2 linked regions of the Cryptosporangium aurantiacum genome follow. The protein of the gene in region 1 interacts with the protein of each later gene in a pairwise test. Links are inferred from orthologs where the notes say so. Each region holds a gene or a part of one and is shown on either strand. Other genes may lie near its edges.

Region 1 (14,934 bases):
CCAGGCCCAGGTCGTCGTCGTCGGCAACGCCCGGGGCGTCGGTGGGCGCTACCGGATCGGGCACGGCGTCATGAAGGACGCGCTGGACTCCGACGGCATCTGGGACGCGATCCGGTCCGCGGGCCTGGAGCTGCCCGAGCGTCCGCACCCGAGCGACCTCGACGGGAAGCTCGTCAACGTGTTCCTCAAGTGCGAGGTGTCGCAGGACGGTGTGGTCCGCGGGCGCCGCAACGCGATGCTCGACGACTCCGACGTGCACTGGCACCGCCAGATCAAGGCCACGGTCGGCGGTGTCACCGCGGCGGTGACCGGCGACCCGGCCGTGTTCGTGTCGGTGTCCGCCGCCCACCAGGGCCCGGACGGCGGCGGCCCGGTCGCCGCGATCGTGGACCTCGGCTGAGCTGAGTAACGTGGCCGGCCGTGAGCATCGTCGGGATCGTGCTCGCGGCCGGCGCGGGGCGCCGCTTCGGCCGCCCCAAGGCCCTGGTCGAGTACCAGGGTGAACGTTTCGTCGACCGGGCCGTGCGCCTGCTGCGCGACGGTGGCTGCGATTCCGTGCTCGTGGTGGCCGGCGCGGCCCCGCTGACCGTCGACGGCGCGACCGTCGTCGACAACCCCGGGTGGGACGAGGGCATGGGCTCGTCGGTCCGGGTAGGCCTGACGGCCGCTTCCGCGGCCGATGCGGTGGTGCTGGTCCCGGTCGACACACCCTTTCTCGGTCCGGACGCCGTACAGCGGCTGATCTCGGCGTACCGCGACGGCGCATCGGTGGTGGCGGCGACCTACCGCGGCACGCGTGGCCATCCGGTGCTGATCGCGGCGCAACACTGGGACGCCGTGCGGGCCGGGGCCCGGGGCGACGTCGGCGCTCGCGCGTTCCTCGCCGCCAACCCCGCCCTGATCACGCCGGTTGCCTGCGACGACACCGGCCGCCCCGACGACGTCGACACCCCGGACGCCCTCCGTTAGTGGTGTGATCCGCGCTATACCACAAGATAACCGGACGAAAACCTTCACAGGTGCGTGTTCGGAGCCGACAGGTAGCGCGAAGGGTGCACGCGAGCCCTCACCACAGGGGCTCATCACGGGGGAGCAATTCAATGCGGCGGATGATCAGCACCACGCTCCGGACTGCGGCGTCGGTCGGCACGGCGTTCGTCGGGGCGACGCTCGCCCTCACCAGCCCGGCCCTGGGAGCCCACGCGCAGGCCGCTGAGGCACAGGCGGGGCACCCGGCCGGTTCGGCCTGGACCGCGAACAGCGACGGCCGCCTGCTGGTCGACAACGGCCGCGACATGGACCAGGTCGCCGCGGGCAGCACCAAGACCCTGCTCGCCGGTGAGGCCTTCCAGCGCAAGTACGGCGCGTACTCCAAGGACGGCCGCAAGATCGTCTACTCCGACCAGGGACGCACCGGCTTCGGCGCGCAGGTCTGGATCATGAACGCCGACGGCTCCGGCCGCCGCCAGCTCACCAAGCTCGACACCGAGGCGTTCGGCCCCGAGCTCTCCCCGAACGGCGCGCTGATCGCGTACCAGAGCCAGGGCGCGGTCTGGGTGATGAAGGCGGACGGCACCGGCGCCCGCAAGGTCTCCCGGGACGGCTTCTACTACGGCACCGGCATCAGCTGGGCCCCCGACAGCACCCGCTTCGCGGTGACCCGCGGCCAGCTCGACGAGCGCAGCGGCGAGCCGTTCAACATCGAGGTCGTCACCGTCAAGGCCGACGGCACCCGCGAGACCGCGCTGACCCGCAACGGTGGCGACAAGAACAGCCCGGCCTGGAGCCCCGACGGCAGGACGATCGTGTTCAGCCACGCCACCGCCGGTGGCAACTACGACCTCTGGACGATGAAGGCCGACGGTACGAGCAGCCGCCAGATCACCCGCACGCCGAGCGTCGGCGAGCAGGACACGGTGTGGGCGCCGACCGGCACCTCGATCGCGTACGCCGCGTGGGCGCAGGCCACCGAGAGCGAGCCGCGGGTGATGAAGGCCAAGGCCGACGGCACCGCCGCCAAGTCGCTGAACGCCGTCGGCTACCCGACCAGCTGGAGCTGATCCGGCCATGAGGACACCCCGCGCCTACACCGGCCACCGACGCCCGTCGGCCCGCCGCCCGGTCTCGCGTCGCACCGCACCGAGCCCGAACGGCTCGACCAGACCACCCGAGCGCAGGCATCTGCCCCCGCCGATGCGCCCACTGACGTAAGAGTCCACCGACCCGAGGAGGTGATCGCTCGAGAACTCCACACCACGCCACAGAGTCACTGCGTCATAAGCGGTCGGGCCGGTTCGAATCTCTCGAACCGGCCCGACTGTCGTTCACTTCCAGGTCGTCTGGTCCTGAAGCTTCCCGGTCACCCGGAACCCTGCGGCGATGCGCAGCGCGTCGGCGTGAGCCGCCTGGATACTCGCCCGCGTGTCGATGCTGGGGGCGAAGCGGACCTCGGTGGTGGTCTTGTCGACCCTCGTGACCTCCGCTCGCCAGGTGCCGACGGGTCGCGGCCGATTCACGGTGGTGTTATCGGTCTTGGAGGTGGCGTAGTCGACCTGTGCCTTCACGTCCTGATAGCTGGTGCCGTACTGCACGTGAACCCAGGCCAGCGGGCTCCCGATCTCGCCGGTGATCAGCTCGAACACCGGGTGCGGTAGTGGCTCGGCCAGCGAGTACGGAAGCGGGGTGGGGGTGCCGGGCTGCACTTTCAGCGCCTTCGCGACCCGCACGGCGACGTCTTGCGGATCGGTGAGGCCGCCGATGTCGACCAAACCGATCGCGTCCGGAGCCCACTGGAACCTCAGCTGGCCGACCCGGCCGGCCGGACCGCCCCCGTTCATCCGGGAACCCTCCGGGTACCAGCTGGAGGGCTCGCCGTTCACGTCCGGCCCGGGGGCGCCCGGCGGCACGGTCCTCGGGATCGCCGCGCCCGGCACGGACGCCGGCGCGAGCACCGGCTCGACGACGATGCGCTTGCGGGGCGCCAGGTAGACCGTGATCACACCCTGGTGATCGGCCGAGGAGTAGGTGATGCGGATGTCGCTGGCCGTGATCCGCGTTTGCGTCGGGATGTAGCCGCCCGGCAGCCACCCCGGAGTGACCCGGAGCTTCAGCGGATCGAAGCTGGTCGGTGCTTGCCTCGGGGTCACCGGGGGCGCCGGGCGGTCGCGCACCGCGACCGCCACCACGGCCGTCGCCACCGTCACCAGCAGGACCAGCGCCGCCGCCCCGATGGCCACTAGGCGCTGCCGCAGGCGCCGCTGCCGCCGGGCGGTCTCGACCGCCAGGTACGAGTCCACCGCGGTGCGCTGCGGCGTCTCTGCCGCGACGTCGTTCAGCAGGGTGCGGAGTGCCGTTTCGTTCATCGTCCACTCCTCGTGTCGGCGGGGTGGGTTTCGTCGGGGAGTACGCGGCGCAGCGCCGCGATGCCCCGTGCGGTGTGGCTCTTCACCGTGTTCGCCGGGCAGCCGAGCGCCTCAGCCGTCTCGTCCACCGAAAGGTCTGCGTAGTAACGGAGGACCAACGCGGCACGCTGCTTGGCAGGCAGGGTCGCCAACGCGGCCCGCAGGGCCAGCGTGGCGGCCGGATCCGGGCCGGTGGACGCGACGTCCGGCAGCCGGTCGACCAGGACCACGCGGCGCGCCCAGCCCGCGCGCTTCTCGCCGAGAAATACCCGGACCAGCACCGTGCGGGCGTACGCGTCCCGGTTGGTCGCGGCCCGCGCCTTGCCCCAGTGCAGGTACAGCTTCACGAGCGCGCCTTGCACGAGGTCGTCGGCCCGGTGACCGTCCTGGCAGAGGACGTACGCCAGCCGACGTAACGCCGGTAGCGCGGACCGGACGTACTCGTGGTACTCGTCGTCCACAGATGTTCCTTTCGCCGCGGCTCTGCTCCTAAGAGCGGGCTGCGTGCCGTGCAGGTTGCGGCAGTGTGCGAATTCGATGTCGGGTACCGGTCGCCCGGGGCGCTGCGGCTACGTGTCTGCGTAGAATTGCGCGGCGTGACGCTCCGTCTCTATGACACCGCCAGCAGGTCGATCCGCGATTTCGTCCCGGTCACCCCGGGGCGTTGCGGGATCTACCTGTGCGGTCCGACGGTGCAGTCCGGTCCGCACATCGGGCACCTGCGCTCGGCAGTCAACTATGACGTGCTGCGGCGCTGGCTGACCCGCTCGGGTTACGAGGTCACGTTCGTCCAGAACGTCACCGACATCGACGACAAGGTTCTCGCCAAGGCGGGCGACCTCGAGTGGTGGGCGCTCGCGTACGCCAACGAGCGCGCGTTCGCCGACGGTTACGCGACGCTCGGCTGCCTCCCGCCGACGATCGCTCCGCGGGCGACCGGTCACGTGCCCGAGATGATCGAGCTGATGCACACGCTCATCAACCGCGGCCACGCGTACGCGTCCGAGGGTGACGTGTACTTCGACGTCATCTCCTACCCCGAGTACGGCGCGCTGTCCGGGCAGCGGATCGACCACGTGCAGGGTGACGGCGCGGACGATCACTGCAAGCGTGACCCGCGGGACTTCGCGCTGTGGAAGGGCCGTAAGCCGGAGGAGCCGGCGAGCGCGTCCTGGCCGACGCCCTGGGGCCCCGGTCGTCCGGGTTGGCACCTGGAGTGCTCCGCGATGGCCGGCCGGTACCTCGGCGAGACGTTCGACATCCACGGCGGCGGCCTCGACCTGGTGTTCCCGCACCACGAGAACGAGATCGCGCAGTCCAAGGCCGCCGGGTTCGGGTTCGCGAACTACTGGGTGCACCACGCGCTGCTGAACCTCGGCCCGGAGAAGATGAGCAAGTCGATCGGCAACGTGATCGACCTCGCCCACGTCCTGGGTCTGGTGCGGGCCGTCGAGGTGCGCTACTACCTGGCGACCCCGCACTACCGTTCGACGATCGACTACAGCGAGGAATCGCTGCTCGAAGCCGCGGTCGGCTACCGGCGGATCGAGAACTTCGTCGAGCGGGCGACCGAGCGGGTGGGCGCGGTCGAGCCGGCGTTGGCGCCGGCGTTCGTCAACGCGCTCGACGACGACCTGGGCACGCCGGCCGGGATCGCGTCCGTGCACGAGGCGGTGCGGGCCGGTAACGCGGCGCTGGCGGCCGGTGACGACGCCGCGGTGCGGTCGGCGCTGGCCGAGGTGCGCGGCGGCCTGGAGGTCTTCGGGCTCGACCCGGCGGAGTGGGCCGCGTCCGGCGGTGACTCCGGTGAGCTGCGGGGCGTCGTCGACTCGTTGGTGGCAGTTGCTCTCGAGCAGCGTCAAGCTGCGCGGGCGCGGAAGGACTACGGCGCCGCAGACAGCATCCGGGACCAGCTCAAAGAGGCCGGTATCGTGGTGGAGGACACTCCAGCGGGTCCACGCTGGACCCTGTAACCCCCTCCTTAGCGAAAGAGCCACCACATGCCCGGCAACAGCCAGCGCCCCAACCGCCGCAAGGCGGGCACCAAGAAGGGGCCGGTCGTCGGTTCGGGTGGCCAGCGCCGCAAAGGGCTGGAAGGCAAGGGCCCGACGCCGAAGGCCGTTGACCGGTTCAAGCACCCCGCGTCGAAGCGGGCGGCCTCGGCGGCGCGGCGTACCGCGTCGCCGTCGGCCGACCGGGCCCGCACGAGCCCCGGGCGCCGTGCCCAGGGCTCGCGGGAGGGTGCCGAGCTGCTCGTCGGGCGCAACCCGGTGGTGGAGGCGTTGCGGGCCGAGATCCCGGCCAGCGCGTTGTTCCTGGCTCTCGGCGTCGACATCGACGAGCGGATCAACGAGGCGGTGCAGACCGCGGGTGACCGCGGCCTGTCGATCATCGAGGTCAGCCGCACCGAGCTCGACCGGATGACCGGGGGAGTGCTGCACCAGGGCATCGGGCTGAAGGTGCCGCCGTACGCGTACGCGGATCTGCCGGACGTGCTGGCGGAGGTGTCGGGGCCGCCGCTGCTGGTGGCGCTGGATGGGGTGACGGATCCGCGCAACCTTGGTGCGGTGGTGCGATCGGCTGCGGCGTTCGGTGCTTCCGGGGTGATTCTTCCGGAACGGCGTGCGGCGGGCATGACCGCCACTGCCTGGCGGACGTCGGCCGGTGCGGCGGCTCGTCTGCCGGTGGCTCGCGTCACGAACCTCACCCGGACGCTACGGTCGCTGCAGGAGCAGGGGTTCACCGTTCTCGGTCTGGACGCCGACGGCGAGGTGAGTTCCGACTCGTTGGAGGTCGGCACCGATCCGGTCGTGATCGTCGTGGGCTCGGAGGGCCGCGGGTTGTCCCGGCTGGTCGGCGAGGCCTGTGACCAGCGGGTTTCGATCCCGATGACGAGCGACACCGAGTCGTTGAACGCGTCGGTGGCGGCGGCTGTGCTGCTGGCCGAAGTGGCTCGGCAGCGCCGCCAGTCCTGAGCTGACACCGCACTCCGCCCCGGGGGCGACGCCGTCCGGTCCGGCCGCCTAGCGGCCGGACCTCACAACGGCAGCAGGCGGCGGAGGCGGTGGCGGGCCGGGCGGAGCGCCAGCCCGAGCGCGATCCCCAACACCAGCCCGTAGGTGTTGTCCGCAACGTCCCGGGTATCGCAGAACCGGTCCAGCGGCAGTACCCGCTGGGCCGATTCGACCGCGAGCGGCAGCAGGAGCGCGAACGCGCTCAGCGTGAACGGCGTCCAGAGCGTCGCGGGCTTGCGCGTCCCGGTCAGCGCGACGAACGCGCCGAGCGGCACGAACATCCAGACGTTGAGGCTGCGCCCGTTGATCCGCCCCTCGAACGGCCACGGAAGCCAGTCGGGTCGCCAACCGGCCTGGACGCATCCCCATCCCTGCCAGTAATTCGCGAAGCCTGCGGGCGCCGGAGTGAGCGTCACGATCGCGATCGCGGCCACGCTCAACACCAGCCCGATCGCGACCAGCGGATGGGTTCCCGCGTGTCGTGCCAGCGGGCGCCACGTGATCGCCGCCAACGCCAGGACGGCCGCCGCGACGAGCGCGATCGGTAACAACTCGCTGGCGATGCCGACCCCCAGAACGTAGAAAGACCTGCGCCGAACCCGTCGGCGCAGGTCTTTCCTACTCTACGAAGGTCAGTCGAGACGCTTGCCGCTCTCCGCGTGGAAGGCGTGCACCTCGTCCTTGTTGATCTGCAGGTGGACGGTGTCGGCGAGGCCCGGGATCGTGCGACCGTCGGTGCGGGTCACGATCCGCGTGTCCTCGCTCTCGATCTCGGCGTGGCCGTACACGTAGGCGTCCGAACCGAGCTCCTCGACCAGGTCGACGATGACCGGCAGACCGGTGCCGTCGGAAACCACGCTGATCGCCTCCGGGCGGAAACCGATCGTCACGGTCTTGGCGCCACCCTCACCGGCGGCCGTGACCTGCTCGCGGGTCAGCGGCACGACGATGTTGCCGAGCTTGGCGCCGTCCTCGGTCAGCGGAACCGTCTTGAGGTTCATGGCCGGCGAGCCGATGAAGCCTGCGACGAACGCGTTGGCCGGCTTGTCGTAGAGCGTGCGCGGGGTGTCGCACTGCAGGAGCAGGCCGTCCTTGAGGACCGCGACCCGGTGGCCCATCGTCTGCGCCTCGACCTGGTCGTGCGTGACGTAGACCGTGGTGATGCCGAGCCGCTTCTGCAGGGCGGCGATCTGCGAACGGGTCTGGACACGCAGCTTGGCGTCCAGGTTCGAGAGCGGCTCGTCCATCAGGAAGACCTGCGGCTGGCGGACGATCGCCCGGCCCATCGCGACACGCTGACGCTGACCACCGGAGAGCGCCTTCGGCTTGCGGTCGAGGTAGGGCTCCAGGTCGAGCAGCTTCGCGGCCTCGCGGACCTTCTCGGCGATCTCGGCCTTCGGGGTCTTTTTGAGCTTCAGCGCGAAGCCCATGTTCTCCGCGACCGTCATGTGCGGGTAGAGCGCGTAGTTCTGGAAGACCATCGCGATGTCGCGGGCCTTCGGCGGGAGGTGCGAGACGTCCTTGTCGTTGATGAGGATGGAGCCCTCGTTGACGTCTTCGAGGCCGGCGAGCATCCGCAGCGACGTCGACTTGCCGCAACCGGAGGGGCCGACCAGAACCAGGAACTCACCGTCGTGAATCTCGAGGTCGAGCTTGTCGACGGCGGGCTTGGTGGAGCCGGGGTAGATCCGGCTCGCCCCCTTGTACGTGACCGTAGCCATGGTGCAGTCCTTTCCACCGGCAGGAACGTGCCGGACGATCCGAGTGGTGAGGACGGTGCGGACAGCTCCGCCTCCCGCGAACGGACATCAGGTCCGATCGTGGAGCAAAGATAACTCGCACATGTCGGTGACGTTGCTGTTCAGGGAAAGACAGTCGACGGCGTTCGCTATTGGTCGGATTTACTATTCGTGGCAATAAGTAATTGAGTGCTATCGGTGGGTAATCTTTATGCCCATGAATCGTTTCAAACCCGCACGAGGGGTGTGTCGATGACGTACATCACAAAGTCGCTCGGTTACCGGCGGGTATACGGACGGCGCTTGATCGGTTAGGGTCCGCCCATGGCCCAGCGGCAGCCCCGTCGGACCGCCACGCTCGCGTCGCTGGCGGCGGAACTCGGCGTGTCCCGCACCACCGTCTCCAACGCTTACAACCGACCGGACCAGCTCTCCCCTCAGCTGCGTCAACGCGTTCTCGAGGCCGCCAAGCGGCTCGGGTACCCCGGTCCCGACCCCCTTGCGCGCTCGCTGCGTACCCGGCGGGCGGGCGCGATCGGTCTGCTCCTCACCGAGGCGCTGTCCTACGCGTTCCGCGACCCGGCCGCGGTCGAGTTCCTGGCCGGCCTGGCACGCGAGTGCGAGGACGCCAAGACCGGTCTGCTCCTGGTACCCGCCGTCCCGGGCGCCGGCACCGACCCGGCGCTCGCCGCGGCAGCCGCCGTCGACGGCTTCATCGTCTACTCGCTGCCGAACGACGACCCGCACCTGGAAGCGGCGCTCGCGCGTCCGCTGCCGACCGTCATCGTCGACGAGCCGTTGGACGCGTCCGGAGCCGACTTCGTCGGTATCGACGACCGCGCGGCCGCAGCCAAGGCCGGCGCACACTTGGCCGAACTCGGGCACCGCAAGATCGGCATAATCTGTAGCCGGATCAGCTCGCAGCGCGGCCCCGGCGGTCAGGCCAGCCCCGAGCGTCAGCGGCTCTCGCCCTACGACGTCGTCCGGCTGCGGCTCGACGGGCTGTTCGACGGGCTGAAGCTGGACCGCGAGGAAGTCCCGGTCTGGGAATGCTGGGAGAACACGATCGACTCGGCCGCCGGAGCGGCCAAGGAGATGCTCGACCAGTACCCCGAGCTGACCGCCGTGGCGTGCACCACCGACGTGCTGGCGCTCGGCACGATCCAGGCCGCTCGCGCCATGGGGCGGCAGGTGCCGTCGGATCTGTCGGTGACCGGCTTCGACGACATCCCCGAGGCCACGGTCAGCGGGTTGACGACGATCCACCAGTCGCACGCGGAGAAGGGCCGGGCCGCCTGGCGTCTGCTCAGCCGCGACGACCGCGACGAGACGCCGACCATGCGGGCCACGATTCCGACCGAACTGCGCATCCGACAGACGACGGCCGCGCCGCGCTGAGCCCCGCTCCCGGGAAGTGGACCCATCTAGGGCAGCTCTGGCTCCCCCATGTGGGTCCACTTAGCTGTCCAGCCAGCTGCTGGCCTTTGATACGTGCCCTGGGTCTAGTTGGATGGGCGGGTGCCCTCGGTGCGGACCAACTCTGACCTGTACCTCGCGATGTCCCGACTCGGGTCCTCCACCCGTAGACCACTGGAGGAGTTCCTGCGCGCCTGGTGGTCCACCGGGTACGACCACAGCGACGACAAGGCACTAGAACCCGACGAGCTGGTGACCTGGGTGCGAGACGCGCTGGAGTCGCCCGCTCCGCCGTACGAGCGATACTGGGCCCGGGAAGATCTAGGGCTGGAGGACCTGGACGGATTCTCGTCCTGGTCCCGGGTGATCCGCGCGCAGGTCTGCGATCTTCAGGAGATGGCGTCGTCCGGCGTCTTACGTACTCAGGCCAGCTACCTGGGCCTGGACGCCCCCCGGCCGGCCGGCACCGGACGCAGGCCGACGACACGCCGCTGGTTCAACCTCGATGTGGCCAGCTACCTGGAATCGGGCGTGATCGCGACGGTCGGCGGGTGGCGTCCGGAGTTCGAGGACGCCGTGGTCGACCAGGCGCCTCCGGAGCCGCTGGTGATCGGCGCGTTTGACTGGAGCGACCTGACGAGGTTCGTGATGGGTGCGCAGACGCACCAGTGAGCGGCGTCGGCCACACCCGCGCCCGGGGCGGCGCGGGGGTGCGGGGAGAGCGGCTACGATCAGGCGTACCTGCTGGTGTGGCGCAATTGGCAGCGCACCCGACTTGTAATCGGGCGGTTAGGGGTTCAAGTCCCCTCACCAGCTCTCTGACCAGGTGGTTAATCCCGGCGCGGCAGCGCGGCCCGCTAGCGCCCTGCAGTGGCTGACCAGAGGACTCCTGACGAGTCACACCGCGCCGTGGGCGGGTGCAGCAGCTTTGATCCGACGAGCCAATTCGATGTCGTGCTCAGCGACTCGGCCCCAGTGGGCCATGGCGGCGTTCAGTGCGGTCAGCTCTCGACGGGCGCGGGCCGAGCCGGTGTCGACGGCGATCGCGACGGACTGTCATGTGCGCCTAAGACGCGAGTTTGGCAGACTGCGGCGGCTGCCTGCTGCCGTCGACCAGTGAGGGCGCTGACGATGCTCGACGAACACGTCCAACCCAACGAGACCATCGTGCCGTTGCTGCCCTGCGTGGCGCCGAAGGAGACCCTGGCCTTCTGGCGGGCTCTCGGATTCGCGGTGACGTACGAACAGACGAAGCCTTACCTCTACCTCGCGTTTCAGTGGAGCGGGTTCGACTTGCACTACGGACGCGCGTTCAGCGGCATCGACCCGTCCGAGGAGACGACCGGTGGCTGCCTGGTGATGGTCGATGCGGTCGCGTCCTACCACGCGGTGTTCACCGAGGCGATGCGGCGTGAGTACGGGAAGGTGCTCGCGAAAGGACTTCCCCGGATCACTCGGTACCGGCCGGGCGCTTCGCGGTTCACCATCATGGACCCGTCCGGGAACTCGATCGTCTTCATCCAACGGGATGAGCCGATGGAGCTCGAATACGGGGGCTCCAAGCAACTGCAAGGACTTACCCGGGTCTTGGATAACGCGCGGATCCTGCGTGAGTTCAAGAACGACGACCGGGCCGCCTTCCGAGCGCTGAACTCAGGTCTGCGCCGTCACGGCGACAGCGCCTCGGCCGTGGAGCGGGCTATGGCGCTGGCGGCGCTCATCGAGGTGTCTACAGCACTGGCGGAACCGGAACGGGTGCCGGGATGGGGAACCGAGCTTCAGCGATTCGACCTGACCGAGGAGGAGCGCCGTCAGGTGGAGTCGGCAGTTTCCGACCCCACGCTGCTCGAACCGTGGATGCCACCCCGGGCGTAGGCCATTTCGAGTTCTAAGTAGCTCGGGTCCGGTGGGTAGCGCATCGTGTTGCCCGTCTGGATGAAACCGACGCGTCGGTAGAACGCTTTTGCCCGGTCGTTGACGTCGAGCACGAACAACCGGATCCGGTCCGGTGCCACCTCGGCGAGGGCCCAGTTGACGGCGGCGCGGGTGACGGCGGCGGCCGTGCCGAGGGAGCGGCCTCGGTAGGTGGGGGTGACGTACACGCCGACGAGCATGGCTGAGACGTGGTCGAGGATGTCCGTCTCGCGGAATATGCCTGCCATGCCGACGAACCGCCCGGAGGGGTCGGTGGCCACGAAGCGGGCGCCGCTGGTGCCGGCGGCGGTGGATTGCGCTCGTTCCTGCCACGCGTCGTCCGGGAGCGCTAGCGCGTCGTCGTACTGCTCGACGAACGCCAGCGGTGAGTCTTTCAAGGCTTCCAGCCGCAGGCGGCGCAGCTCCGGCCACTCGGAAGGACGGATCCGTCGCACCTGGTAGCTCACGTGTCCAAGGGTACAAACGTGCTCTGAGCTGCGAGGTTTCGGTTGCAGGTTGCAACGAGTGGCCTAGAATTGCGGACGACCGTAGTGGAACCGGGCGAGGCGTCCGGGTGAATTTTCGGAGACTCAGGCCCAGTGGATCCTTCGACGCCTGGTTGGTCGCCAGGGCCCGAGGAGCGGGGCCGAGGCAGAGGCCCGGCGACCGGGCGCGCGCCGGTCAGGGGTGGCCGGGTGGGACGGGCATCGGTTGGGGGTGCTGCTGCCGGGCGGGCGTCGGTCGGTGGGCCGCCGCAACAGCTTGCATGGTCGGCGAATCAGCACGACGCATGCCCCCCGGGTCGGCAGCCGCCGAGCAAGGGCGGACGGCACAAGCGCACCCGCTCCGCAGCCTTCCGCATCGTGGCATCACTAGCCGCCATGGTGGTGCTCGCGACCGGCTCGGTCGCTGCGTTCAGCGCCTGGGGCCAGGAACAACCGGAGAAGCAACAGCAGGAACAGCGCGCAGCCGCGCCGAGCCCAAAACCGCCGCAAACCGGCTTCGAACCCTACGTCGACATGGGGTACTACCCGCCGTTCGACCTCGCAGGCTCGCTGCACACCGCCGGAGTGAAACAGTACGTCCTCGGCTTCATCGTCGCCGGGGACGGATGCACGCCCACCTGGGACGGCGAGGTCCCGCTCGACGACGAGGAGATCGCCGAGAGGATCACGCAATTCCGCGCCGAGGGCGGCATGGTCCGGATCTCGTTCGGTGGCGCGGCCGGGGCCGAGTTGGCGTCGGTGTGTGACTCGGTCAGCGCGTTGACCGACGCCTACCAGCGCGTCATCGACACATTTTCGGCCACCGCGCTGGATTTCGATGTCGAGGGCAACGAGCTGAGCAACACAGCCGCCCACACCCGCCGCGCACAAGCTATCGCCGCGCTGCAGAAGCATGCCAGGGCCGCGGGCAAGACGCTCAACGTCGCGTTCACGCTTCCGGTGAACCCTAGTGGCTTCACCGCTACCCCGATCCGGGTACTGAACGCGGCAGCCGCCAACGGCGCGGCGGTCGACGTCGTCAACGTGATGGCGATGGACTACGGGCGCTGGGCCGCGCCGGACCCCGAAGGGATGATGGGGACCTACGCGATCCAGGCGATGACGAACGCGCACGCCACCGTGCGGAAGATCTTTGGGCTCTCCCCTGAAGAGGCGTGGCGGCGGATCGCGGTCACCCCGCTGATCGGCGTCAACGTACCGGCGACCGAGGTGTTCTCGATCGAGGACGCGGTGAAGGTGACCGCGTTCGCCAGGGAGAAGCGTGCCGCCTACGTCTCGATGTGGTCGATCACCCGCGACCGGCCGTGCCCCGAGGGTGTCACCGCCGACGCGGACTCCGACACATGCGCGGGCAACGCCCCGACCGAATACGCGTTCACGCGAGCGTTTCTCGGCTGAACGGGGGTACCCCTGGAGCATGCCTCTCAGCGCTCAGCCCCCGGGCCGACGGGGCACTGTCGGCCACCCGTACAGCCCGCTCAACCTGCGGCTGGCCCTGGCCGTGTTCGGCTTCGTGGCGTCGGCGGTGCTGGCTGCCCTGTTGTTTGCCGCTGGTCAACCGGTGCCCGGCTGGGTCGCGGTTGCGCTGGCGGCCGTGGCACTGGTCGACGCGGTCGTCGTCCAGCTCCGGCGTCGGGCGCGCCACCGCACCGACCCGAGCCACCACTCATTCTTCGAGTGAAAGCTCGGCCAGAACGGCCGAGATGCTTCCGGTCCGCGCGAACGTGCGGCGCTGCCGCTCCGCGCCGGTCCCGACGTGCTGCAACCGCTCCAACTCAAGGGTGACGACGTCCGCGTCACCATTTCGGCGCAGCGCCGGCCCGAGTGTCTCCAGCAGCTCGTCGACGAGCGTCCAAGCCGGGCGCGCCCGTCCCACCCGGGGGTCGAGCAGCGTCCCGGCGAGCCCGGTGTGCGCGGCGTTCCAGTGGGCGGCCCGCAGCAGGTGGTCCGGCACCCGTCCGGAGTCCAGCGAACCGGCGAGCGCGGTCGCCACCAGCCCGCGGACCAGGCCGGCGACCAGCACGGTGTCCCCGACCGTGGGGCAGACGTCGGCTACCCGCACCTCGACGGTCGGGTAGGTCGTCGACGGGCGGCAGTGCCAGAGCACCATCGTCGCGTCGAGCATCACTCCGGAGGCGACCAGTGCCCCGACGGTCCGGTCGTACTCGTCCGCGGATTCGAAGTGGGGGATCGGGCCGAGGCTCGGCCAGCGGTCGAGCTGCACCGATCGCCAGCTCGCGTAGCCGGTGTCGGCCCCGGCGTGCAGCGGCGAGTTCACGGCCAGCGCCTGGACGACCGGTAGCCACGGCCGGATCCGGCGGCAGACGTCGATCGCCGCGGCCCGGGACGGCACTCCGACGTGCACGTGGCAGCCGCAGACCGCGGGGTCACGTGCGATCGGGCCGTAGTGGCCGGCGATCGCGGCGAAGCGCGGGTTTGTGGTGGTTCGCCGGTCGGTGTCGGAAACCGGTGTGGCACCGACGGGCACGACGCGAGCCCCCACGCCCGTCGCGGCGGACGCGGCAGCCGAGCGCAACCGGTGCAGCTGTTCGGCCACATCGGTCAGGTCGACTGCCGGAGCGGTCACCAGCTCGAGCATGCAGCGGCGGAACTCGAGCCGCGTCCGGTCTCGTAAATCGTCCGGCAGCGTGGCCAGGAGCGGTTCGACCAGCGGCACGTTCTCGCCGGTGGCCGGGTCGAGGAGGAGGAATTCCTCTTCGACGCCGAGGGTCGGTGCGGTGTTCACTCGGCGCGCACTGCGGTGAGTAGCACTACCGCGATCCGCTCCGCGTTCGCGTACGCGTCCCCATCGAGTTCTTCGTCGTAGACGTCCGGATCGACCTCGCGGTACGTCCACGCGAGGTCAGTGTCGGCCAGCCTCGCCGCGGCGGCGGCCCGCAGCGAATCGTGCCCGTCGACGATGCCGACGCCGCTGAACAGCACC
Region 2 (14,889 bases), on another replicon or contig:
CAGTTCGTCGGCGGTCACGACGCCACCCGCGTTCCGGATGACGTGCGCGTCGCCCTCCTTCAGCCCCAGCACGCCGTACGGGTTGAGTCTGGCGTCCATGCACGCGAGCACCGCGACGCCCAGGGCGGGCGGCAGCGGCAGGTCACCTTTGTCGAAGTTCGCGGCGTAACGCTCGGCGTTGGCCAGCAGATCGTCGGTCACGCTCATCGTCAGATCCTCCCTACTGAACAGATAGGGAAACTCTAATGAGTGGCAGCCCTCCGCCGATACGGCATACTCGCGGCATGCGTTCGCTCGAGGTCCAGTTGCCGCTCTACGGCGACGACCGCGAGCGCGGCGACTTCCCAGGAGCAGCGGGTCTGTAGACCCCTGCCCCTTCGTCTCCCCGGGAAGCCCGATGTCGCAGACTGCTGTCCCCACGTCCCCGTTCGCGCTGCTCCGCCGGCCCGTCGTGGCGCGCCTGCTCGCGTCCAGCCTGCTCGGACGCCTACCGACCGGCATGGTGCCGGTCGCGCTCGTCCTCTTCAGCCGCGGCGAATCGGCCGGCTACGGGGTCGCGGGCCTGCTCGCCGCCGCGTACACCGCGGGCTCGGCGATCGGCGGGCCGGTCCTCGCCCGCTGGATGGACCGCACCGGCCAGACCCGGGTGATCGTCGGCGCGGGGGTCGCGTGTTCGGTCGCCCTCGCGCTGTTGCCGTTCGTCGGCACGGTCGGCGGCATCGTGGTCGCCGTGGTCGCGGGCGTCGCCACACCGCCGGTGGAACCCGGGCTCCGGGCGATCTGGCCGACCGTGCTGCCCGCGCCGGATGTTCCCCGGGTCTACGCGCTGGACGCCGCCTCGCAGGAGCTGGTGTTCGTCACCGGCCCGCTGCTGGTGCTCGTCGCCGGGAGCTTCGGCTCGGCAGGCGGCCTGTACGCGGCCGCGGCGATCGGGCTGGTCGGCACGCTCTGGTTCGCGGCTGCTCCGCAGTCACGGGGCTGGCGTCCGGAGGAGGTCGAGGAGCGGCACTGGGCCGGAGCACTGCGTCCGCCCCGGTTGCGCCGCGTCTACCTCGGCATGCTGCTGGTCGGCCTGACCGTCGGGACGTTCCCGGTCGCGGCGGCCGCGTTCGGCGAAGCATCCGGGGACCGGGGCTGGGCCACCTGGCTGGTCGCGGCGAACGCCAGCGGTGCGCTGATCGGCGGCGTCTGGTTCTCCGGCCGGTCCGAGCGGGTGTCGCCGGGCCGGGTGTTGCCCTGGCTGCTCTGCGGGCTCGGCGTCGGCTACCTGCCGCTCGCCTTTGTCCCGACGACGTCCGGCGTGTTCCCGCTCGCGCTCGTGCTGAGCGTCGTCAGCGGGTTGTTCCTGCCGCTGATCATCACGCTGGTGTTCCTGGTGATCGACCGCCTCGCGCCGACCGGCACGGTGACCGAGGCGTTCGCCTGGCTGATCACCGCGTTCCTGGTCGGCAGCTCGATCGGGGCCGCGATCGCCGGTGCGCTGATCGCTGCCGTGTCGGTCGCCGCGGTGTTCGCGGTGGCCTCGGCCGCCTCGCTGCTCGGCGCGGTGCCGATGATCCGGCTACTTCCCCGAGAGAGCGCCTAGCTCGGTCAGCCGCGAGGCCCAGTCACCGCCGTGCGGCACCAACGTGGCGGTGCGGACCTCGGTCTCGTCGTCCCGGTCGAGGCGGATCTCCAGGTAACCGTCGGTCAGCTGCTCGACGAGCCCGGCGCCCCACTCCACCACCGTGACCGCGGAGTCCACGTCGGCGTCCAGATCGAGGTCGTCGACCTCCGCGACACCGCCGAGGCGGTAGGCGTCCACGTGGACAAGGGGAAGCCGACCGCCGCGGGTCGGGTCGGGGGGGTGCACTCGGGAGATGACGAACGTCGGGCTGGTGATCGCACCGCGGACGCCGAGCCCGGCACCGATCCCCTGCGCGAGCTGGGTCTTCCCGGCCCCCAGCGGGCCGACCAGCACGATCAGGTCACCGGCGCGGAGCAGCGGCGCCAGCGTACGGCCCAGCGCCCGGGTGTCGTCGGGCGTCGTGAGTTCCATCAGGCACCCTTCCGGCGGAGGATCCGATCCAGCGCACGCCGCTGCTGCTTCCCGGCCCGACGCGCCCACCCACGGCGCTGCTTCGCGGCCGAGACCTCGGTTCGCTCGGGCGCCGTCGTGGGACGCCGCCCGGCCGCCACCGCCGCGGCGCGCTGGAACAGCTGGGCGAGCGCGTCGTTAGTGGCGTCGGCGTGCTCCATCAGCGTGCAGTGGCCGCCGTCCGGGATCTCCAGCAGCGCCGCCTTCGGCAGCAGGTTCGCGATCTCGCGGGTGTGCTCGACCGGGGTGAGCTGATCGCGGTCCCCACAGACGACGAGCGTTTCCAGGTCCGCGAACGCCTCCAGCGCCGCGTACCGGTCGTGCTGCGACAGCGTGGCCAGGTACCCGGCGATGACCTCGACCTTTGTGCCGTCGTTCATCCGCTCGACGTACTCGACCAGCGCCGGGCTGGGGTTCGAGGTGCCGAACCCGTAGCGCTCGGTGAGCAGGTAGGCCAGGTCGCTGCCGGACCGGCGTCCGCGCTCGGCCATCGTCGGCTGCCAGCGCAGCACCTTGGCCAGCGTCGGGGTGAGCGCACCGCGCAGCCACGCGACGATCGGCGGGAACCCGAGCGCGACGTCGTCGAGGTGACCGGCCGACGTGGAGATCAGCGCGACCCCGACCACCCGGTCGAGCACCAGCTCGGAATGGCGTTCGGCGAGCGCCATCAGCGTCATGCCGCCCATCGAGTGGCCGGCCAGCACCAGCGGCCCGTCCGGCGCGACCTTGGCGATCACCTCGGCCAGCGAGTCGGCGAGCTGGTCGATCGTGTAGTCACCGTCCGGGCGTGGCCCCGAGTGGCCGTGGCCCGGCTGGTCGTAGAAGACCATCCGCAGCCGCGGGTCCTCGTGACCGGTGAACACCCGCCGCTGGAAGTGCCAGGTCCCCATGTCCAGCGCGAAGCCGTGCACGAAGATCACGGTCAGATCCGGCTCGCCGTCGGCCTCGACGATCTCGACGTAGAGGTCGACGCCGTCGGCGGTGACGACCTGCGCGCTGTCGTACGGCAGCGCGCCGAACGGCTCGTCGGCGTACGGATCGCCAGCCCTGCGGCGTCGGCGTACCGCGAACCGCTCCGCGGCGACGCCGGCAGCGGCACCGGCGGCCAGCGCCCCGACCAGCGCACCGGCCAGGCCGAACGCGGCCGTCATCCCGCCCTTGGCCAGGCTCTCGGTCGCCACCTTGGCGGCCGCCTGCGCGGCCTTCGGGTCACTCTTCGCCACGCTTACGCTCCTGCCCCGACGTATGTGCGGGGCACCCGCGCACCGATTCGGGTGACGATCTCGTAGTTGATCGTGCCGACCGCTTCCGCCCAGTCGTCGGCGGTGGGTTCGCCCCGGTCGCCGGGACCGAACAGGACGGCTTCGTCGCCGTCGGACACCGGGTCGTCGCCGACGTCCACGACGAACTGGTCCATGCAGACCCGGCCAGCGATACGGCGGCGAACCCCGCCGAGCAGCAGCGGGCCGACGCTGCTCGCGTGCCGTGGGACGCCGTCGCCGTAGCCGAGCGGGACCACGGCGAGCGTGGTCGGCGCGCTCGTGTGGTACGTGTGCCCGTACGAGACGCCATGTCCGGCCGGTACCCGCTTGGCGATCAGCACCCGGCCGCGCAGCGTCATCGCGGGCCGGAGCGCCTCGGCCGGCACGTGGCCCGGGTTCGGCGAGAGCCCGTAGATCGACACCCCGGGCCGCACGAGGTCGAAGTAGGCCTCCGGCAGCGTCAGCGTGCCCGCCGAGTTCGCCATGTGCCGCAGCTGCGGGTGGACGCCGTGCCGGTCAGCGACCTCCAGCGCCTCATGGAACACACCGATCTGTGCGGCGATCGACGGGTGGCCCGGCTCGTCGGCGCAGGCGAAGTGGCTCCAGACACCGACCACCTCGACCGTGCCCTCCGCCGTCGCCTTCGCCGCCGCGGTGAGCAGATCCGGCCAGTCGGCCGGGGTCGCCCCGGAGCGCCCGAGTCCGGTGTCGACCTTCAGGTGCACCCGGGCCGTCCGGTCGGCTCGCTTCGCGGAGGCGACGACGTCGTCCAGCAGCGGGATGCTCGGCACGCCCAGATCCACGTCGCTCACCACCGCGGCGGTGAAGTCGGTGCCCGGCGCGTTGAGCCAGCTGAGCAGCGGAGAGTCGATGCCTGCGGCCCGGAGCTCGAGCGCCTCACCGACCGTGGACACGCCGAGCCAGGTCGCACCGCCGGCGAGCGCCGCGCGGGCCGACGGCACCGCGCCGTGGCCGTAACCGTCTGCTTTGACCACGGCCATCGTCGCCGCCGACCGGGTTGCCGCGCGCTCCGCCAGGTAGGCGGTGTTCGCGCGGATCGCATCGAGGTCGATCACCGCTTCCGCTTGCACCATGGAACCCAGTCTCCCAGGCGCTCGCAGCGGTCGCGGGGCAGCCCACGGCCGCGGGTTGGCCGCAAGGGCTGCTCCGCGCGCCGTGGGGCGGGCTAGACGCGGACGTCGGGCGGGATCGTCGGCGTCGGGCTCGGCGTGGGTGTGGGCGTGGGTGTGGGGCTGGGGGACGGCGCTTCCGGCGTCCTCGGCGCCGGGGGCAGCGGCGGCTGGTCACACATCCGGCGCAACTCGTCGGCGGCGGCGCGAGCCTCCGCGATCTGGATGAACGGGTGTGGGTCGCTGGTGGCGAACCAGTACAGCGCCTGTGCGACGGCCCGGTCGACGATGCGGATGTGCGGCCGCATCGCCAGGGGAGCCCGCTGTGCGTCGAGTTGAAGGTCGGCGTGGACCTGCTTCCAGGCCGGCATGTCGGGGTTGATCGTCGGCAGCGTGTCGAGCAGCGCGATGGCCTGCTCGACGTGCGGGATCACCCAGGTGCAACCCTCCTTGATCGGGGAGGGCGGCACGACCGGGGCGGGTGCCGGTGGCAGGTTCGGCGGGAAGGAACGCGCGTGGCCGCCGGTGTCCTCGCGGGGTGACGAGTCACCGCCGGGGAGGGCGAGCGGCTTCTCCGCCCCCAGCCATTGGAAGAACAGGACGACGAGCACCACCACGAGCACGGCGGCGAGGCCCGTCGCCAGGCCCGCGAAGTAGGAACGCCGCATACACCGAGGGTAGGTATCAACACCACCGGTCGATGGGGAGATCCGCGATCGTTACCCCACGGCTGTCCGTCCGTTATGACACGACGCGTCCAACCGCTTCCGGGAGCCGCCCGAGTACCCGGGACGCGACGACCGGGCCGGCTTCGCTCGCGAGGCGCCCGGCGATGCCGTGGACGAACGCGCCGGCCGCTGCCGCCTCGGCAGGGGCGAGCCCACCGGCCAGCAGCGAACCGATCACTCCGGAGAGGACGTCGCCGGTGCCTGCGGTGGCGAGTTCCGGGACGCCGGCCGCCACGACGTACGCCGGACCGTCGTCCGGGCCGGCGATCACCGTGCGGTAGCCCTTGAGCAGGACGGTGGCGCCGAGGTCCCGCGCGGCGCGGCGGGCGGCGTCGATGCGGTCCGGGCCGACGTCGCCGGCGAGCCGCGCGAACTCCCGGTCGTGCGGCGTGAGGACGGTCGGCGCCCTACGGTCGCGCAGCAGGTGCAGATCACGGGAGACGATCGTCAGCCCGTCGGCGTCCAGCAGCACCGGTAGGTCCGTGGAAAGCACCCAGCGGACGGCGTCCGCCGCGTCGTCGTCAGTACCGAGGCCCGAGCCCACCACCCAGGCCTGCGCCCGACCGGCCTCGGCCACCGACCGCGCCGAGACGACCTCGGGGTGCGCCGTGCGGACCGCATCGCGGGCCGCACCGGCGTACCGGACGTATCCGGCCGGGCCGGACAGCGCGCCACCGGTGCTCAGGATCGCCGCTCCCGGGTACTGCTCGGACCCGGCCGCGATGCCGACGACGCCGCGGGTGTACTTGTCGTCGTTCGGGCCGGGGCGCGGCCACCAGTCGCTGACCGCCTCGGCGGTGACCAGCCGGGCCGCGGGCGGTTCCGGAAAGCTCAGGCCGATGTCGACGACCTCGACCAGACCGGCCCGCACCGCGCCGTCACCGGCCAGCAGCCCGGTCTTCAGGCTGCCGAACGCGACCGTGACGTCGGCGGTAATCGCCGCGCCCGCGACCTCACCGGTATCGGCGTCGACGCCGCTGGGCAGGTCGACCGCGACCAGCACCGCCCCGTTCGCGCGCCACTCGTCGGCGGCGGACGCGAGCCGGGCCGCGTCCGGGCGCAGTCCCCCGTGGCCACCGATGCCGAGCAGCCCGTCGACGACAAGGACCGGCGGCCGGTCGCGGAGATCGGTGAGCTCGACCAGCCTGCCACCGGCGGCGCGGAGTGCGGCGAGCCCGGCCCGGTGCACCCGCTCGTCCTGCACACCAGCGACCGCACGCACCACCGCACCCCGGCGGGCGAGCGCGGCCCCCGCGTACAGCGCGTCACCGCCGTTGTCACCACCGCCGACCAGTAGGACGACCCGCGCTCCGTAGACGCCGCCCGCGTCGGCCAGCAGAGCCGCGCAGCGCCGCGCCAGCCCGGCGGCGGCGCGGCGCATCAGCCCGCCGGACGGGAGGTGCGCCATCGCTTCGCGCTCGGCGGCCCGGATCGCCTTCACCGGCCAGGCGCCGGTCAGCACGTTCTCGCTCACGCTGCCTCCGCGACGACCATCGCCGACGCGATGCCGCCATCGTGCGAAAGGGACAGATGCCAGCGGGTGATCTTCATCCGCGCGGCCACCTCGGCGACCGTACCGGTCACGGTCAGCCACGGGCGGCCGTCGGCGTCCGGGACGATCTCGCAGTCGTGCCACGCCAGGCCGCGCGGCGCGCCGAGCGCCTTCGCGACGGCCTCCTTGGCGGCGAACCGCGCCGCGAGCGACTCCGGCGACCGCGGATGGCCCGACCGACTCAGCCGTTCCCCGGCCGTGAACAGGCGATCGAGGAGGAGCGGCGTGCGCGCCACGGCCGTGGCGAACCGCTCGACGAGCACCACATCGATGCCGACGCTGACAATCACGCCTACACCCTGGCATGTCGGCCGCGGTTGGTGGCACGGTGGCTGGCGTGGCACCTCTCTCTGGACGCGTAGCCCTGGTCACCGGCGCCAGCCGCCGAGTCGGCATCGGCGCCGCGATCGCCCGCCGGTTGGTGGCTGACGGGGCCGCGGTCCTGCTGCACGGGTGGGAGCCGCACGACGCGGAGCAGCCCTGGGGTGCGGACGCCGACGGGCTGCGTTCGCTGGCGTCCTCGCTGGCCTCGGACGGCGCCCGCGTCGCCGTCGCGGTGGCCGATCTGGTGGACCCGGCGGCGCCGCGCGCGCTCGTCAGCTCGGCGCTGGACGAGTTCGGCGGCCTGGACATCGTGGTCGCCAACCACGCGCGGTCGGTGCCGTGGGCGCCGCTGTCCGAGCTGACCGCGTCCGAGATCGACCTGTCGTACGCGGTCAACACGCGCTCCACGCTGCTGCTCGTGAAGGAGTTCGCCGCGGTTCGCGCAGCGGCTGCGGAACTGGCCACCCCGGGTGCGGACACCACCGGACGGGTCGTGCTGCTCACGTCGGGGCAGGTGCACGGGCCGATGCCCGCCGAGATCCCGTACGCGGCGAGCAAGGCGGCGCTCGCCGGCATGACGCCGAGCCTCGCCGCCGCACTCGCCCCGCACAGCACCGTGAACTGCGTCAACCCCGGCCCGACCGACACCGGGTGGGCGTCCGACGCGGTGCTGGACGACGTGAAACTGCCGTTCGGGCGCTGGGGACGCCCCGAGGACGCCGCGAACCTGATCGCGTGGCTCGCGGGGCCCGAGGGCGGCTGGGTCACCGGCCAGGTGATCAGCTCCGACGGCGGCTGGTCCCTAAGGCGCTGACGCGCCGCGGGCCGGGCGCGCCGCGGGGCGGCGCGATCGCGCCGTAGGGCGCGCCGCCCTCGACCGACATCAAACCGGCTTTTACGGGCCCGTAAAAGCCGGTTTGGTGTCGAAGCGCGCGCCGACTACTCGACCGTGACCGACTTCGCCAGGTTGCGCGGCTGGTCGACGTCGTTGCCGCGGGCAGCGGCGATCTCGCACGCCAGCACCTGCAGCGGCACCACCGTCGTCAGCGGCGCCAGCAGCGTCGTCGTCCGCGGCACCCGGATGATGTGGTCGGCGTACGGCTCGACCGCGTGGTCGCCCTCTTCGGCGATCACGATCGTCCGCGCGCCCCGGGCCCGCACTTCCTGGATGTTCGACACGATCTTGTCGTGCAGCAGGCTCCGGCCGCGCGGCGACGGCACCGTGATGACCACCGGTACCCCGTCGTCGATCAGCGAGATCGGACCGTGCTTCAGCTCGCCCGCCGCGAAGCCCTCGGCGTGCATGTACGCGAGCTCCTTGAGCTTGAGCGCACCCTCCAGCGCCACCGGGAACCCGACGTGCCGTCCGAGGAACAGCACCTGCTGCGACCCGGACAGGTCCCGGGCCAGCTTCCGCACCGGCTCCATCGTGGTGAGCACCTCGGCGACCGCGTCCGGCGTCGCCTTGAGCTGGTCGACGATCGCCGCGACCTCGTCGGAGTACTTGATGCCACGGATCTGCGCGAGGTGCAGGCCCACCAGGTAGACCGCGATGATCTGGGTCACGAACGCCTTCGTCGAGGCGACCGCGATCTCCGGCCCGGCGTGCGTGTAGAGCACACCGTCGGACTCACGCGGGATCGTCGAGCCGTTCGTGTTGCAGACCGCCAGGACGCGCGCCTTCTGCTCCTTGGCGTGGCGCAGCGCCATGATCGTGTCCATCGTCTCGCCGGACTGGCTGATCGCGATGACCAGCGTCGAGCGGTCGAGCACCGGGTCGCGGTAGCGGAACTCGCTGGCGAGCTCGACCTCGACCGGGATCCGGGTCCAGTGCTCGATCGCGTACTTGCCGACCAGCCCGGCGTTGTAGCTCGTGCCGCAGCCGATGACGAAGATCTTGTCGATGTCGCGGAGGTCCTGGTCGGAGAGGCGGACCTCGTCCAGCGAGATCTCGCCGTGCTCGGTCAGGCGTCCGCGCAGCGTGTCGGCGATCGCCTGGGGCTGCTCGGCGATCTCCTTGAGCATGAAGTAGTCGTAGCCGCCCTTCTCGGCGGCCGAGACGTCCCAGTCGACGTGGTAGTCGCGCACCTCGGCGGCGCCACCGGCGAAGTCGGTGACGACGATCCCGTCCGCGGTGACCTCGACGACCTGGTCCTGGCCGAGCTCGACGGCCTCGCGGGTGTACTCGATGAACGCGGACACGTCGGAGGCGAGGAAGTTCTCGCCCTGGCCACGGCCGGCGACCATCGGCGAGTTGCGGCGCGCGCCGACGACGACGCCCTGCACGTCCCGGTGGACGACGAGCAGCGTGAACGCGCCCTCCAGACGGCGGCAGACGATGCGCATCGCCTCGGCCAGCCGGCCCGGGGTGTCGTCGGTGCTGGTGTGGCCGAGGTTCTGCCCGTCCAGCGACCAGTACGCCTCGGCCACCAGGTGCGCGGCGACCTCGGTGTCGGTGTCGGAGCGGAACTCGACGCCCCGGTCCTCGAGCTCGGTACGGAGCGCGGCGAAGTTCTCGATGATCCCGTTGTGGATCACGGCGATGCTGCCGTCGGCCGACAGGTGCGGGTGCGCGTTCCGGTCGGTCGGCCCACCGTGGGTGGCCCACCGGGTGTGACCGATCGCGGTGCCCGCGTCACTCGGCCCCACCGGGCTGTCGGGCTCTGCCAACGCCGCCGTCAGGTTGGCCAGCTTGCCGGCCTTCTTCTCCAGGCCGATCCGGCCCCCGCCTCCGGCTGCGGAGTCGACCACCGCGACACCGGCGGAGTCGTACCCCCGATATTCCAACCGACGGAGGCCTTCCACCACGATGTCCACCGCACGACGCGGGCCCGTGTAGCCAACGATTCCACACATAGGGCCGAGGTTACCCAAGTGACTACTGCAGTACTGACGTCGGCATGACAGAGAGCTACGTTCGGCGCTAAGTGCTGACCTTTCGGACAGTAAACCCCTCGGGCTGAGGTGATTTCCGCAACAGGACCACCACGACGATCGTCAGCCACACCGCGCCGTACGCCGCTCCGGCCACGACGTCCGTCGGATGGTGCATGCCGCGGTAGATCCGGCAGACCCCGATGACGACGGCCGCGAGCGCGACGCCGGCGAACAGCCAGGGCCGCGGAACCCGGGTCCGGCGCGCGGCGAGCACCGCCAGCACGCCGTAACAGGCGACGGTCGCCGCGGTGTGCCCGGACGGATAACTGCTGGTCGGAGGCGCGATGTCGAGCTGCGGCACCGGCGGGCGCGACCGGTCGACCAACCAGGCCACCAGCACGAAACCCCACACTTCGCCGACCACCGCGAGCAGGATGACAACCGGCTCCAGCCAGCGCCGGTAGAGCAGCCGGGCGAAGAAGAACGCGACCGCGGTGACGATCGTGATCGTCGTGGTCTCGCCGAGCAGCGTCCCGAAAGCGGTCAGATCGTCCAGCGTCGTCGTGCGGTGGTCGGAGAACCAGACCGGGAGTTCGCGATCGACGTCGCCCAGCACGGACTCACCGAAGACCTTCGTCACCAGCCACCCGACACCCGCAGTGACCACGACCAGGCCGATCCAGAACGGCACCAGGCGAGGCAGGGCCCTCGCGATCTCCGCCGGCGCCGCCCGCCAGCGCGGCAGCGGCCGGTTGTCGACGTCCTTCTCCGCGCGTTCGGGCTCGATGCCGGTGTTCACCACGTCCGCCGCGGGCAGGCCGGACTCCCGGCGCCACACCTGGAACACGATCGTCGTCGCGGCCACCCAACCGAGGCCGACGACGCAGCCGCCCACGACGTCGCTGAAGTAGTGCACGCCCAGGCCCAGGCGGGAGAAGCAGACCGCCACCGTGCCCAGGCAGGCCACCACCCACGGGATCGCCTTCCGCTCGGGCCGCTCCGCGTCCAGCCACAACAGCAGTAGAACCGCACAGCCGACGAACGCGCCGAGCGCGTGCCCGGAGGGGAACGAGTAGCCGTCCGCGTGTGCGACTGCCTCCGGCAGGACCGGCCGCGCCCGCGCGACCAAGAGCTTGAGCAGGACGCCGAGCAGCGCGCCACCCCACGTCGTCACCAACGTCCAGAGCGCGAGCCGGGGCCGATCCACCGCGAGCAGCCAGAGCGCGGCCACGGTGGCGCCGATCCGGAACGAGGCCGGGTGCCCGACCGTGGAGATCCAGTCCAGGACGTCGACGAACCACGGGTTGTCCGCGGCGTACTCGTTCAGGCCGCGGGCGATCGACAGGTCGAGCCGCGCGACCGGCCAGTCGACGTTCTTGACCACGATCGCGAGCAGCGCCACCGGCACCGCGGCCGCGCACGCGGCGACCAGCGCGAGCAGGAGGCGCGTCAGCAGCCTGCGGTCCGCCGACGGCTGCCCCGTCGTGCTGCGCTCGATGACCTGTTGTTCCGACTGACCCATACGGGTCATGTTTACCGCCGGGCGCCACTTTTATCCGGACGCCGACCTCCCCTTTGTGAAGGGCGGATCAGCTCACGTCGGCGACGACCTTGGCGATGCGGTGGGCGACGGCCTCGGCGTCCTCCTGGCTGGCAGCCTCCACCATGACGCGGATCAGCCGCTCGGTGCCGGAGGGGCGCAGCAGCACCCGGCCGGTCTCGCCCAGCTCCCGCTCGGCCTCGGCCACCGCCGCGGCGACCGACTCGGCGTTCGCGACCGCGGCCTTGTCGATCACCCGGACGTTGACCAGCACCTGCGGCAGCCGGGTGACGGCGCCGGCCAGCTCCGCGATCGACGCTCCGCTGGACGCCATCCGCGCCATCAGGTGGAGGGCGGTCAGCAGGCCGTCGCCGGTCGTCGCGTGCGCGGGCATCACGACGTGGCCGCTCTGCTCGCCGCCGAGTGCGAGGTTCCGGGCGCGCAGCGCCTCCAGCACGTACCGGTCACCGACACCGGTGGTGACCAGTGCGATCCCGGCTTCCTTCATGGCCAGCGTCAGGCCCAGGTTGCTCATCACGGTGACGACGAGCGTGTCGTCGATGAGCGTCCCGGCGTCCTTCATCGCCAGCGCGAGGATCGCCATGATCTGGTCACCGTCGACCGTGTTGCCGTCGGCGTCGACCGCGAGGCAGCGGTCGGCGTCACCGTCGTGGGCGATGCCGATGTCGGCCTTGTGCTCGAGCACGGCGGCCCGCACCACGTCCAGGTGGGTCGAGCCGACACCCTCGTTGATGTTGAGACCGTCCGGGTCCGCCGCGATCGGGATGACCGTGGCGCCTGCCCGGCGGTACAGCTCCGGAGCGACGGCGGACGCCGCCCCGTTCGCGCAGTCGACGACGACCGTGACGCCCTCGAGCCGGTGCGGAAGCGTGGTCAGCAGGTGCTCGATGTAGCGCTCGCCGCCGTCGGTGAGGTCACCGATGCGGCCCACGCCGGCGCCGGCCGGCCGCGTCCACTCCCGGGCCGCGTTGTGCCGGATGGCCTCCTCGATCGCGTCCTCGATCTCGTCGGGGAGCTTGTGGCCACCGCGGGCGAACAGCTTGATGCCGTTGTCGGGCATCGGGTTGTGGCTCGCCGAGAGCATGACGCCGAGGTCCGCGCCGAGCTCGGCGGTGAGGTGGGCGACCGCGGGGGTCGGGAGCACCCCGACCCTGGTCACGTCGGCGCCCGCGCTGGCGAGGCCGGCGCACACCGCCGCTTCCAGCATCTCACCGCTAGCGCGCGGGTCACGACCCACGACGGCTCTGGGGCGTGGCCCCTCAACCCCGGCCAGCACGTGTGCCGCAGCGACGGCCACCGCCATCGAGAGTTCCGGCGTGAGGTCGCCGTTGGCGAGGCCTCGTACTCCGTCGGTACCGAACAGACGACCCATCAGTCCCGCCACTCCGCGGAGGTCACGACCGCTCGTCCCGAGCGGTACAGGTGAACTGGCGTTGTGCGCCGTACCGGCGCTTTCACGGGGGTGACGGTAGCGGGTAAGGCAACGCATCCGGAGTCGGGCACGCGACGCTGCGGCGCACCAAAACCAGGCCGCCCCCCGTGTGGAACACACCGGCCGGTGGCGAGACCGCCACCGGCCGGGTCGAGCCGAAATGTGCCCTGTGTCAGCGCTTGCTGTACTGGGGCGCCTTGCGGGCCTTCTTGAGGCCGTACTTCTTCCGCTCCTTGACCCGGGGGTCACGGGTGAGGAAGCCGGCCTTCTTCAGAGCCGGACGGTCGTCCGGCTCGATGGTGATCAGCGCACGGGCGATGGCCAGCCGCAGCGCACCGGCCTGGCCGGTGATGCCGCCGCCACGCAGGCTCGCGACGACGTCGAACTGCTCCGTCTTCTCGAGGGTCACGAACGGCTCACGGATGAGCTGCTGGTGCACCTTGTTCGGGAAGTACTCCTCGAGGGTGCGGCCGTTGAGCTTGAACTGGCCGGTGCCCGGAATGATCCGAACCCGGACGATGGCCTCCTTGCGGCGGCCGACCGTCTGGATCGGCTTCTCCGCGACGACAGGGATGGTCACGCTAAGAATCTCCTACTGCTGAGTGCTGCGGGCGTCCGGCGCGCTTACTGCGCGACCTGGCTGATCTCGAACGGCGTCGGCTTCTGGGCGCTGTGCGGGTGCTCGGGGCCTGCGTAGACCTTGAGCTTGCTCAGCAGCTGGCGACCGAGCTTGTTCTTCGGGAGCATGCCGCGGACGGCGAGCTCGATGGCTCGCTCGGGCCGCGTCTCGAGCAGCTCGTTGTAACCGACGCGCTTGAGGCCGCCCGGGTACCCGGAGTGCCGGTAGGCGACCTTGGTCTCGCGCTTGTTACCGGTCAGTGCGACCTTGGACGCGTTGACGACGATGACGAAGTCACCGGTGTCGACGTGGGGCGCGAAGATCGGCTTGTGCTTGCCTCGCAGCAGCTGGGCTACGTGGCTCGCGAGCCGTCCGAGGACGACGTCGCTCGCGTCGATGACGTGCCACTGACGCTGGACGTCTCCGGCCTTCGGGCTAAACGTACGCACGGGTCTACCTTGTCTCGTCAGTACTCTCGGATCCGCTGGCCGCTCACCGGCGGTTGGAGCGCGCCACGCTTGAGTTCATACAAACGCGGGGATGACTAACCCCGCGAAAGGATGGAGCGCGCAACAGCAACCAAGAATACCCGGCAGATTCGGGCATGGTCAAAAACAGCGTGTGCCGCGTGCTACGCGTCCGGTTCCAACCAGTCTGCCGGATCGCTGCGGCCACGTGGTAGCTCTTCGGTTAAGAGGTGGCTGATGGGGGCCCGATGCAACTCACGGTTGCAGCGCAGGCTAGCTAGGCTCGGCCCATGACCACGCCGCCTCCTGGCCAACCGGGTTGGGACAGCCCACCCCACGGTCGGCCCGGTGCCGACGACTCCGACCCTGCCGGTCCCGCGCAGTCCGCGCCCCACCCGCCGGCAGGTGATCAGTCGTACCCGCCGCAGGGTCAGTACGACCCGCGGTACGCGCAGAGTTATACGCCGGAGGGGCAGTACGGCGGGCCCCAGTACCCCGAGCAGGGGTACCCAGAGCAGGGGTACCCAGAGCAGGGGTATCCGGCGCAGGGATCTCCGGAGCAGGGGTACGGGCAGGGAGCCGGGCAGCAGCCCGGGTACCAGGGGTATCCGGATCAGCAGCAGGGCTACCCGGGGTACTCCGAGCAGCAGGGTTACCAGGGGTACCAAGGTCGGCAGGGGTACGAGGCTCAGCAGGGGTACGAGGCGCAGCAGGGCTACGGGGCTCAGCAGGGGTATCCGGGGCAGCAGGAGGCGTACCAGGGCGTGCAGGGGCACCAGGCCGGGTATCCGCCGGCGCCGCCCGCCGACGACCAGGCCGGGCGTAGCTGGTTCGAGCCCTCGGCGCCGCAGGATGCGCCG

The links.
Region 2: the proteins of rlmB (region 1) and BUB75_RS19890 interact in binary tests that used the Escherichia coli proteins (3 or more experiments, as listed by UniProt). The link is inferred for Cryptosporangium aurantiacum from one-to-one orthologs.

Annotation. Positions count from the first base shown.
Region 1 is NZ_FRCS01000002.1:447,745-462,678, reverse strand. Bases 4,488-7,388 are described here. They hold rlmB (23S rRNA (guanosine(2251)-2'-O)-methyltransferase RlmB), read left to right. Parts: upstream 4,488-5,401; coding sequence 5,402-6,376; downstream 6,377-7,388. Other genes in these bases: BUB75_RS08890 (ABC transporter ATP-binding protein), read right to left, coding at 7,048-7,388; BUB75_RS08895 (VanZ family protein), read right to left, coding at 6,439-6,966; cysS (cysteine--tRNA ligase), read left to right, coding at 4,488-5,374. Outside these bases: bar (barbiturase), read left to right, coding at 1-400; BUB75_RS08925 (nucleotidyltransferase family protein), read left to right, coding at 421-969; BUB75_RS08920 (TolB family protein), read left to right, coding at 1,110-2,060; BUB75_RS08915 (hypothetical protein), read right to left, coding at 2,325-3,362; BUB75_RS08910 (SigE family RNA polymerase sigma factor), read right to left, coding at 3,359-3,862; more of cysS, read left to right, coding at 3,998-4,487; more of BUB75_RS08890, read right to left, coding at 7,389-8,136; BUB75_RS08885 (LacI family DNA-binding transcriptional regulator), read left to right, coding at 8,479-9,552; BUB75_RS08880 (hypothetical protein), read left to right, coding at 9,682-10,242; BUB75_RS08870 (VOC family protein), read left to right, coding at 10,702-11,445; BUB75_RS08865 (GNAT family N-acetyltransferase), read right to left, coding at 11,382-11,951; BUB75_RS08860 (chitinase), read left to right, coding at 12,348-13,388; BUB75_RS08855 (DUF6343 family protein), read left to right, coding at 13,408-13,671; BUB75_RS08850 (carboxylate-amine ligase), read right to left, coding at 13,657-14,736; BUB75_RS08845 (methyltransferase), read right to left, coding at 14,733-14,934. UniProt on the Escherichia coli protein: Specifically methylates the ribose of guanosine 2251 in 23S rRNA.
Region 2 is NZ_FRCS01000005.1:481,733-496,621, forward strand. The notes cover bases 4,434-7,289. They hold BUB75_RS19890 (NAD(P)H-hydrate dehydratase), read right to left. Parts: upstream 6,657-7,289; coding sequence 5,211-6,656; downstream 4,434-5,210. Other genes in these bases: BUB75_RS46350 (hypothetical protein), read right to left, coding at 4,526-5,137; BUB75_RS19895 (holo-ACP synthase), read right to left, coding at 6,668-7,039; BUB75_RS19900 (SDR family oxidoreductase), read left to right, coding at 7,054-7,289. Outside these bases: BUB75_RS19860 (beta-class carbonic anhydrase), read right to left, coding at 1-207; BUB75_RS19865 (MFS transporter), read left to right, coding at 398-1,585; tRNA (adenosine(37)-N6)-threonylcarbamoyltransferase complex ATPase subunit type 1 TsaE, read right to left, coding at 1,562-2,038; BUB75_RS19875 (alpha/beta fold hydrolase), read right to left, coding at 2,038-3,300; alr (alanine racemase), read right to left, coding at 3,303-4,433; more of BUB75_RS19900, read left to right, coding at 7,290-7,887; glmS (glutamine--fructose-6-phosphate transaminase (isomerizing)), read right to left, coding at 8,013-9,929; BUB75_RS19910 (phosphatase PAP2 family protein), read right to left, coding at 9,997-11,472; glmM (phosphoglucosamine mutase), read right to left, coding at 11,540-12,883; rpsI (30S ribosomal protein S9), read right to left, coding at 13,116-13,532; rplM (50S ribosomal protein L13), read right to left, coding at 13,568-14,011; BUB75_RS19930 (hypothetical protein), read left to right, coding at 14,320-14,889. UniProt on the Escherichia coli protein: Bifunctional enzyme that catalyzes the epimerization of the S- and R-forms of NAD(P)HX and the dehydration of the S-form of NAD(P)HX at the expense of ADP, which is converted to AMP.